Regions from separate parts of the Microbacterium sp. IO18 genome, predicted to be linked through region 2. Evidence: riboswitches for the same ligand, from Rfam matches in the RefSeq annotation. Region 2 holds a riboswitch; the other holds the start of a gene.

Region 1 (4,207 bases), 830 kb from region 2:
GCGGGGCTCGTCGAGACACCGTCGTTCCCGTTCACCACCGAGGTGCAGAACGACCTGCACGGTTCCGCGTCGGGGGAGCACCTGCCGAGCATCCGCCTGGCGAATCCGCTCGATGGCCAGGCGCCCTCCCTGCGTCGATCGCTCATCCCCGGTCTACTGCAGACCGCGCACCGCAACATCTCGCGCGGGCTCACCGACCTCGCGATCTTCGAGACCGGTGTCGTGTTCCTGCCCGAGCCCGGTGTGGAGTACGGCACGGAGGATGTGCCGCCCCTGGGGGAGCGCCCGTCGGAAGAGACGCTGGCCGCGCTGAACGCCTCGATCCCGCCGCAGCACCGGTTCGTCTCGGCGCTGCTCACCGGCCACGTGTCACCGCGCCAGCCCGGTCGCCCGGCCGAACCCGCCGGTCTGGTCGAGGCGCTGGACGCCGTCCGTGTGATCGCCGCCGCCGCCGGAGTCGAGATCGACGTCGTGCAGGCCGAGCGCGCCGCACTCCACCCCGGCCGCACCGGATCCCTCCGGATCGCCGGGGATGAGGTCGGCTACGTCGGCGAGCTGCACCCCGCGGTGGCGGAGGGGGCCGACCTCCCCGGCCGTGCGACCGTGTTCGAGCTGGACCTCGACCGCGTCCTGTCGCTCGCGGGCGGCCGTGTCGTGGCCGCGTCGCTGTCGACGTTCCCTGCTGCCACGCAGGACGTCTCGTTGACGCTGTCGGCCGAGGTGCCCGCCGCGGATGTACAGGCGGCCCTCGCCGAGGGCGCCGGTGCGATGCTCGAGTCCGTGCGTCTCGTCGACGACTACCGCGGGGAGGGGGTGCCGGAAGGCTCCAAGAGCCTGACGTTCGCTCTGCGGTTCCGCGCCGACGACCGCACCCTCACCGCTGCGGAGGCCACCGAGGCCAAGCTCGCGGGCGTCGCGGTGGCGGCCGAACGGTTCGGGGCGGCGCTGCGCGACTGAGCACTGCCCCGGGCGCAATCTGCTCTGAGCGGAAGCTCTTTCGCGGGTGGTCGATTCCTGCTGACATGAAGCCATGTCGAATGTGCTGATCCTCGGCGGTACGGGCTGGCTCTCGGGGCGGATCGCGCGTCGATGGGTCGATGCCGGTGCGGCAGTGACCTGTCTCGCCCGCGGAACACGACCTGCGCCCGAGGGTGCCGAGCTCGTGCGCGGAGACCGGGAGGCTGCCGAGGCGTACGACGCACTCGCGCAGCGCGACTGGGACCATGTGGTCGACATCTCCTCGCAAGCGTCGCACGTCGCTCGTGCCGTCGACGCTCTCGGTGCGCGCGCGGCACGGTGGACCTATGTGTCCTCGATGTCGGTGTACGCCGATGATGAGACGGTCGGGGCCGACGAATCAGCTCCCCGTCATCCGCCCGCCCGTCCCGGAGACGTCTACGAGTACGGGGCGCAGAAGGCCGCGGCCGAAGACGCCGTCTCGGCGCTCGGAGCGCGGGCGTTCATCGTGCGCCCCGGGCTCATCGTCGGGGACGGAGATCCGAGCGACAGGTTCGGATACTGGGCGGCGGCGTTCACGCGCGCCGGCGCGGAGCCTGTGCTGCTGCCACCGCTCGAGGGGAGAGCTGCGCAGGTGATCGATGTCGACGACCTGGCCGAGTTCATCGTCACGGCGACTCGGAGCGGCGTGGTGAACGCGATCGGTGACAGGCATTCGCTCTCCGACGTGCTGGAGGCGGTACGTTCGGCAGCAGGGCACACCCGTGACACGGTCGTCGCTGACGAGGACTGGCTCGTCGCTCGGGAGGTCGAGCACTGGGCCGGACCGCGTTCGCTTCCGCTGTGGCTGCCGCCGGAGATGACGGGATTCATGACGCGGTCCAACGCAGCGTTCCGTGCGTCGGGAGGCTCGCTCCGCGCCCTCGCCGACACGATCGGGCGGGTCCTCGTCGACGAGCGCGCCCGCGGCGTCGATCGGCCGCGCCGTGCCGGACTCACCCGGGCGGAGGAACGCGCGCTCCTGACCGATCGCTAGACTGCGAGCAGTGACACGGGGTGCCGCATCCGCGGCTGAGAACAGACCCGTCGAACCTGATCTAGTTCGTACTAGCGAAGGGATGTCGCGATGAGCGATCTTCTGCGTCCTGAATCCACCACCGATCTCGTCGGCTCCGCCGCGGCGCTGTGGGAGGTGGTGCGTGAGGCTCCGCCCTTGACGCATTGCATCACCAACGCGGTCGTCACGGGGTTCACGGCCAACGTGCTGCTCGCCGCCGGTGCGGCACCCGCGATGGTCGACATCGTCGGCGAGGCCGAGCTGTTCGCCGGGGTCGCCTCCGGCCTGCTGATCAACCTCGGTACGCCCACGCCGGAGCAGCGGGCTGCGATCCTCGAAGCCGTCGCCGGCGCGACCGCGTCCGGGACACCGTGGGTGCTCGATCCGGTCGCGATCGGCACCCTGCCGATCCGCACGGCGCTGGCGCATGACCTGGCGAATCAGCGACCGACCGCGATCCGAGGCAACGCCTCCGAGATCCTCGCCCTCGCCGGCGTCAGCGCGGGTGGCCGAGGCGTCGACGCGACGGACAGCACGGATGCCGCTGCCGATGCTGCGACTGCCCTGGCGACGAGGACGGGTGCCGTGGTCGCGGTCTCGGGGCCGGTCGACCTCCTCACCGACGGCGAGCGGGTCCTGCGACTCGCGAACGGTCATGAGCTCCTGACCAGGGTCACCGGTGGTGGTTGTGCCCTCGGCGCGGTCATGGCCGCGCTCCTCGGCGCCGCCAGGGTGACGGGGCACGATGCGCTCACGGCGGTCGCCGCCGCGAGCCTCGGATACACGATCGCTGCCGAGCATGCCGCAACGACAGCACGGGGTCCGGGCAGTTTCGCGGTCTCGCTGCTGGATGCACTCGCAGCGCTGCGCCCGGAAGACCTCGTCGCCGAGGCTCGCGTCGAGAGCGGTGCACGGTGACCGTTGATCTCTCGCTCTATCTCGTGACCGATCCCGAGCTCTGCGGTGATCGTGGTGTCGTCGAGACCGTCCGTCAGGCTGTGGAGGGTGGTGTGCGCGTCGTCCAGGTGCGGGACAAGACCGCGACGGAGGCCGAGATCGTCGAACAGCTGATCGCGGTGTCGCGGGTGATCGACGGACGGGCGCTCCTCGTCGTGAACGACCGGTTGGATGCTGCCGTCGCCGCCCGCGAACGGGGTGCGCGCGTCGACGGCGTGCATCTGGGGCAGGGCGATGCGTCCGTGCGGCGGGCGCGCGAGGTACTGGGACCCGATGCGCTGATCGGCCTCACGGCGAACAGTGCCGCGCACCTCGAGGCCGTGCTCGCCCTGCCGGTGGGGACGGTCGACTACCTGGGGGTCGGCGTGATCCGTCCCACCGCGACGAAACCGGATCACCCGGCGCCGCTCGGAGTCGACGGATTCCGTGACTTCGTCGCACGCAGTTCTCTCCCGTGCGTCGCGATCGGCGGTGTGGGGCTCGACGATGCCGAGGCACTGCGGGATGCCGGTGCAGCCGGCATCGCCGTGGTCTCGGCGCTGTGCGCGGCGGAAGACCCCGCGGCGACCGCCCGTGCTTTCCGGCGGCGGTGGCTCGCAGGTTCCGTTCCGCGTGTGCTGAGCATCGCCGGGAGCGACCCGTCCGGTGGCGCAGGGATCCAGGCCGACATCAAGTCGATCGCGGCCAACGGCGGATACGGCATGGCCGTGCTCACCGCACTGACCGCGCAGAACACCCAGGGCGTGCGCGGCGTGCACGTGCCGCCGGCGGAGTTCCTCCGCGCCCAACTCGACGCGGTGTCGGATGACATCGTGATCGACGCGGTGAAGATCGGGATGCTCGCCGACGCCGAGGTCATCCGGACGGTCGCTGCCTGGCTCGACCGGGCCCGTCCGCCGATCGTCGTCCTCGATCCGGTGATGGTGGCGACTTCGGGGGATCGGCTGCTGGAGCCGGATGCGGAGCGGGAACTGCGGGATCTGCTCCGTCGCGCCACGCTCGTGACCCCGAACCTGGCCGAGCTCGCCGTGCTCTCGGGGCGCGACGTCGGGGACTGGTCGGAGGCGATCGCCGCTGCGGAAGACCTGTCGACGGATGTCGGGGTCGCCGTGCTGGTCAAGGGCGGACATCTCGCGGGGAACGACGCCCCGGATGCGCTGATCGACGCTCGTCACGGGCGACGTCAGGAGTACAGCGGGACGCGTATCGTCACCTCGAGCACCCACGGCACCGGCT
Region 2 (4,207 bases):
ATGGGTCAGGCGCCACCACGGGCTCGGCCCCTCGACGTCATCGGCCAGGACCAGGGGAACCGTCACGGTGTTGAGCGGTCCGGCCGCGGTCAAGGTGCCCACGGTGGCGTCCTCGTCCCGCTTGTCGCCGAGATCGAAGGCCGTGGTCGCGGTGGCGACAGCACCGTTCCAGAGCACGACATCGGCATCGGATTCGGTGACCACGTCGACCTTCTCGCCCCAGTCGGTCGTGACCTGTCCGACGACCGTGCCCTTCGCGACCGCTGCCTCCTGTGCGTCCAGGGCGGCCTCCGTCTCGGCGAACAGCGAACGGGTGAGAGCAAGGCGCTCGTCGTCGCCCGCCTGATTCAGCGCCGCCGCGAACAGGTGCACCGTGGTGTCCCCGATCGTCAGGTCTTTCGCCGTCAGCAGGTTCCAGCCGACCAGCGTGCCGGTCTTGATGCCGACGACGCCCGGATCGGCGAGCATCCCGTTGGTGTTGACGACCGTGCCCGCACCCGGGAGGTCCACTGACCGGGTGCCGACGATCTCCGCGAACACGGGGTTCTGCATGGCCAGCTCACCGAGCTTGATCAGGGCCGCAGGGGTAGCCACATTGCGCTCGTCGAAACCGGAGGGGGTGACCACCGTGATGTCGGTGAGCGCACGATCGCGCAGCCACACCTCGGCGGCGGCCGCGAACTCCTGGTCCGAGCCCCAGATCTCGGAGGCCAGCCGGTCGATGTAGTTGTTCGCCGACCCGAGGAGTGTGCCCTGGAGCATCTGGTACTCGGTGAGGACGCCGTCGACGGGGACATCCAGTGCAGACTGATCGCTGCGCCGGTAGTTCCAGTAGTCCACGCTGTCGCCGTAGGTGAAGCCGAATTCCGGCCCCTGCTCGCCGAGGGCGAGGGGCATGCGGTCGAGCACCATCAAGCTGCTCACGACCTTGGTGATGCTCGCGATGCTCACCGGATCGGTGATCGCCGCCGCGGTGGTGAGCCCGGCGATGCCGACGGACGCGCTGCCCTCACTCGGCCAGGTGATCGTCGCGGCGGGAGCGGGAACCGTGTCGAACTCGACGGACTGCGCCGTCGGCGGAACCTCGTGCAGCGGCCAGAGCAACGTCGTGCCCGCATAGCCGGCGACCAGCGCGGTGAGCGCGACGAGCGGCACCAGGATTCCCGGGCGAGCGATGGCCGGCCGCAGGCGAGCCCCACGGAGGAGTCCGCCGTTCTGTTCGGTTTCCGGGGTCTGCTCGAACGTCGCCGTGGCCGTGTGCGCACCGATGGCGGCGGCATCGACCCAGGTCAGTGCGGTCGCGCCCGTCTTGTCGTCGGCCCACTGCACGGCCGCGCCGTCGACGAGCGCTTCGGCCTCATCGGGCTCCTGCGCCTCCTCACCCTCGCCGCGTCGGCGGGGGTCGAAGGGCGGCTTCGTGAGTGGCGGAGTCGCGGGACCATCCGCCGGCTCCGGGTCGTGCACGGGCTCCGGATCGTGCACGGGCTCCGGGTCGAGCACGGGCTCCGGATCGGACGCCGGCGCGGGGTCGTCTGACGAAGCCGTGCCGCGACGTCGTGCGGGCGTCCGGTCGACCGTGAACAGCGCGCCGATCGCGGCGGCGTCGACCGGGACAGCGGAGACGACGGAGGGATCCGACGGGGGCGTGTCGCCGGCGAAGAGTCGATCGGCGGCGAAGGGTGCGGCGCTCTCCGATGCGGGGGCGGCGGGGTCCGACGCGATCGCCAGTTCGTCCACAGGCCCGGAGGGGGCGGCCGTCCGCGAGCCGTCGTCGCTGACGACGCCCGTCGCCTCGTCGGCGGGATCTGAAGCGGTCACTCGTTTACGGTACCCAATCCCCGGCGTGTTCCGCGGCGCGAAGCCCTGTCGCCACGCCGGTGTCGCCACCGGGTAAGATCATCAGCACAACCACGGGAGTCCGGCGAGCCGGGCTGAGAGGGAGCGAATCGCGCTTCGACCGTCGAACCTGATCTGGGTCATGCCAGCGCAGGGAGGAGTTCAGATGAGTACGTCCACGTCCGCATCCGCGAAGCAGACATCCGCCGCGAACGGTCTGCGACCCACGTCGATCTGGCGCTGGCGCGTCGTCGACATCGTCGTCGCCGCTGTCCTCGGCGTCGCGATCGGCCTCGTCTTCTGGGGCTGGAACACCATCGGGTACGCCTGGTTCGGCGCCGCCGACGCCCTGACGCCGGGTCTCGGCGGCATCGCCGTCGGCATCTGGCTGCTCGGCGGCGTCGTCGGCGGCCTCGTGATCCGCAAGCCGGGCGCCGCGCTGGTGGTCGAGCTGGTCGCGGCGATCGTGTCGATGCTGATAGGCAACGTGTGGGGCGTCTCGACCGTGCTGTCCGGCATCGTGCAGGGCCTCGGTGCGGAGATCATCTTCGCGCTGTTCTTCTATCGTCGTTTCGGAATCGTGGTCGCCGCGCTCGCGGGTGTCGGCGCAGCGGTCGCCGCCTGGGTGTTCGAGCTGTTCTACGGCAGCTCGCCGAACATCCTGAAGTCGCTCGAGTTCAACACCATCTATCTGGTCAGCGTCGTCGTCTCCGGCGCGATCCTCGCCGGCGTGGTCGGGTGGCTGCTCGTGCGGGCCCTCGCCGTCACCGGCGCACTCAACCGCTTCGCCGTCGGGCGAGAGCACGTGCGCGAGGTCTGAGCGTGAGCTTCGCCGCCCCGGCCCGCGTGCAGGCTGCGGGCTGGGGCTGGCGGTACGCCGGTCGAAAGCGCCCCGCCGTCGCCGACGTCTCGTTCACGATCGAACCGGGCGAGCGGGTGCTGCTCCTCGGCGCTTCGGGCGCGGGCAAGTCGACTCTGCTCGCCGGTCTCGCCGGCGTCCTGGGCGGCGATGACGAGGGGGAGCGGACCGGTGCCCTGCGCATCGACGGCGCGTCCCCGGAATCGCGGCACGGTCGCGTGGGGCTCGTCCTCCAGGACCCCGATGCCGGAATCGTGCTGTCGAAAGTCGGCGATGATGTGGCGTTCGGCTGCGAGAATCTCGGTGTCGCGGCGTCCGAGATCCCGGGCCGAGTCGCGGAGGCTCTCGACGCCGTGGGCCTCGACGTCTCGCCGCAGCGTCCTACGAAGGCGCTCTCGGGCGGCCAGAAGCAGCGACTGGTGCTGGCCGGCGTGCTCGCGATGCGCCCGGGCCTGCTGCTGCTCGACGAGCCGACCGCGAACCTCGACCCCGAGGGCGTGCGCGAGGTGCGGGCGAGCGTCGAGCGGGCCGTGGTCTCCTCGGGTGCGACATTGATCGTCGTCGAGCATCGCACGCCGGTCTGGGTCGATCTGATGACGCGTGTGATCGTGCTGGCCGCCGACGGCGGGCTGCTCGCGGATGGGACGCCCGAGCACGTGTTCGCGGTCCACGGCGATGTGCTCGCCGATGCGGGGGTGTGGGTGCCCGAGCGGGGCATCGACCTGCCCGTGCTGGAGCGGGTGACGGCAGCCGATGCGCTCTCCGCCTCCGGGCTCGCGATTGCGAGGGAAGCGGGCGTCGTCGTGCAGGCGGGACTCGACCTGCACGTACCGCGGGCGAACGCGACCGTGATCACCGGGCCCAACGGGGCGGGCAAATCGACCCTTGCGCTCACGCTCGCCGGACTCATCCCCGAAGAGGCAGGAGAGGTGCGGTCGGCACCCGAGTTGGCGGGGCGCAAAGGCACCCGCCCGATCCGGTGGACGTCGCGCGAGTTGCTCACGCGCATTGGCATGGTCTTCCAGGAGCCGGAGCACCAGTTCCTCACCCAGACGCTGCGTGACGAGCTCGCTGTCGGGCCACGCGCGCTCGGCTGGGACCGTGCGAGGACGGACGCCGTGGTCGACGATCTCCTCGAGCGCCTCGGCCTCGCGCCACTCGCGCTGGCCAACCCGTTCACGCTCTCCGGCGGGCAGAAGCGGCGGCTGTCCGTCGCGACGGCGTTGGCGGGTGCACCGGAAGTGATCGTGCTCGACGAGCCGACGTTCGGTCAGGACCGGCGTGGATGGATCTCCCTCGTCGCGCTCCTGCAGGAGGAGATCACGCGTGGACGGTCGATCATCGCGGTGACGCACGACGATGCCGTGGTCCGACATCTGGGTGGTCATCGCATCGAGTTGGGGGCGGCAGCGTGACGGCGATCGAGACCGCACGGCCGGTATGGCTCGACGGGGTGAACCCGGTGACGAAGCTGGTGCTCGCCGTGCTGCTGTCGGTGCCGTTGTTCGCGTC

Evidence for each region. A riboswitch is a leader RNA that binds a small molecule or an ion and turns the genes downstream of it on or off. The one in region 2 is predicted to bind thiamine pyrophosphate.
Region 1: another riboswitch for thiamine pyrophosphate. It lies ahead of thiM (hydroxyethylthiazole kinase); the one in region 2 lies ahead of ACLF6J_RS15850 (ECF transporter S component).

What each region holds. Positions count from the first base shown of each region.
Region 1 is NZ_JBMJAF010000002.1:15,229-19,435, reverse strand. It holds gene pheT (phenylalanine--tRNA ligase subunit beta) at 1-957, shown strand, start outside; gene ACLF6J_RS11690 (NAD-dependent epimerase/dehydratase family protein) at 1,031-1,993, shown strand; TPP riboswitch at 2,000-2,093, shown strand; gene thiM (hydroxyethylthiazole kinase) at 2,084-2,932, shown strand; gene ACLF6J_RS11680 (bifunctional hydroxymethylpyrimidine kinase/phosphomethylpyrimidine kinase) at 2,929-4,207, shown strand, end outside.
Region 2 is NZ_JBMJAF010000002.1:849,203-853,409, reverse strand. It holds gene ACLF6J_RS15855 (D-alanyl-D-alanine carboxypeptidase) at 1-1,818, opposite strand, end outside; TPP riboswitch at 1,901-2,012, shown strand; gene ACLF6J_RS15850 (ECF transporter S component) at 2,003-2,656, shown strand; gene ACLF6J_RS15845 (ABC transporter ATP-binding protein) at 2,653-4,110, shown strand; gene ACLF6J_RS15840 (energy-coupling factor transporter transmembrane component T family protein) at 4,107-4,207, shown strand, end outside.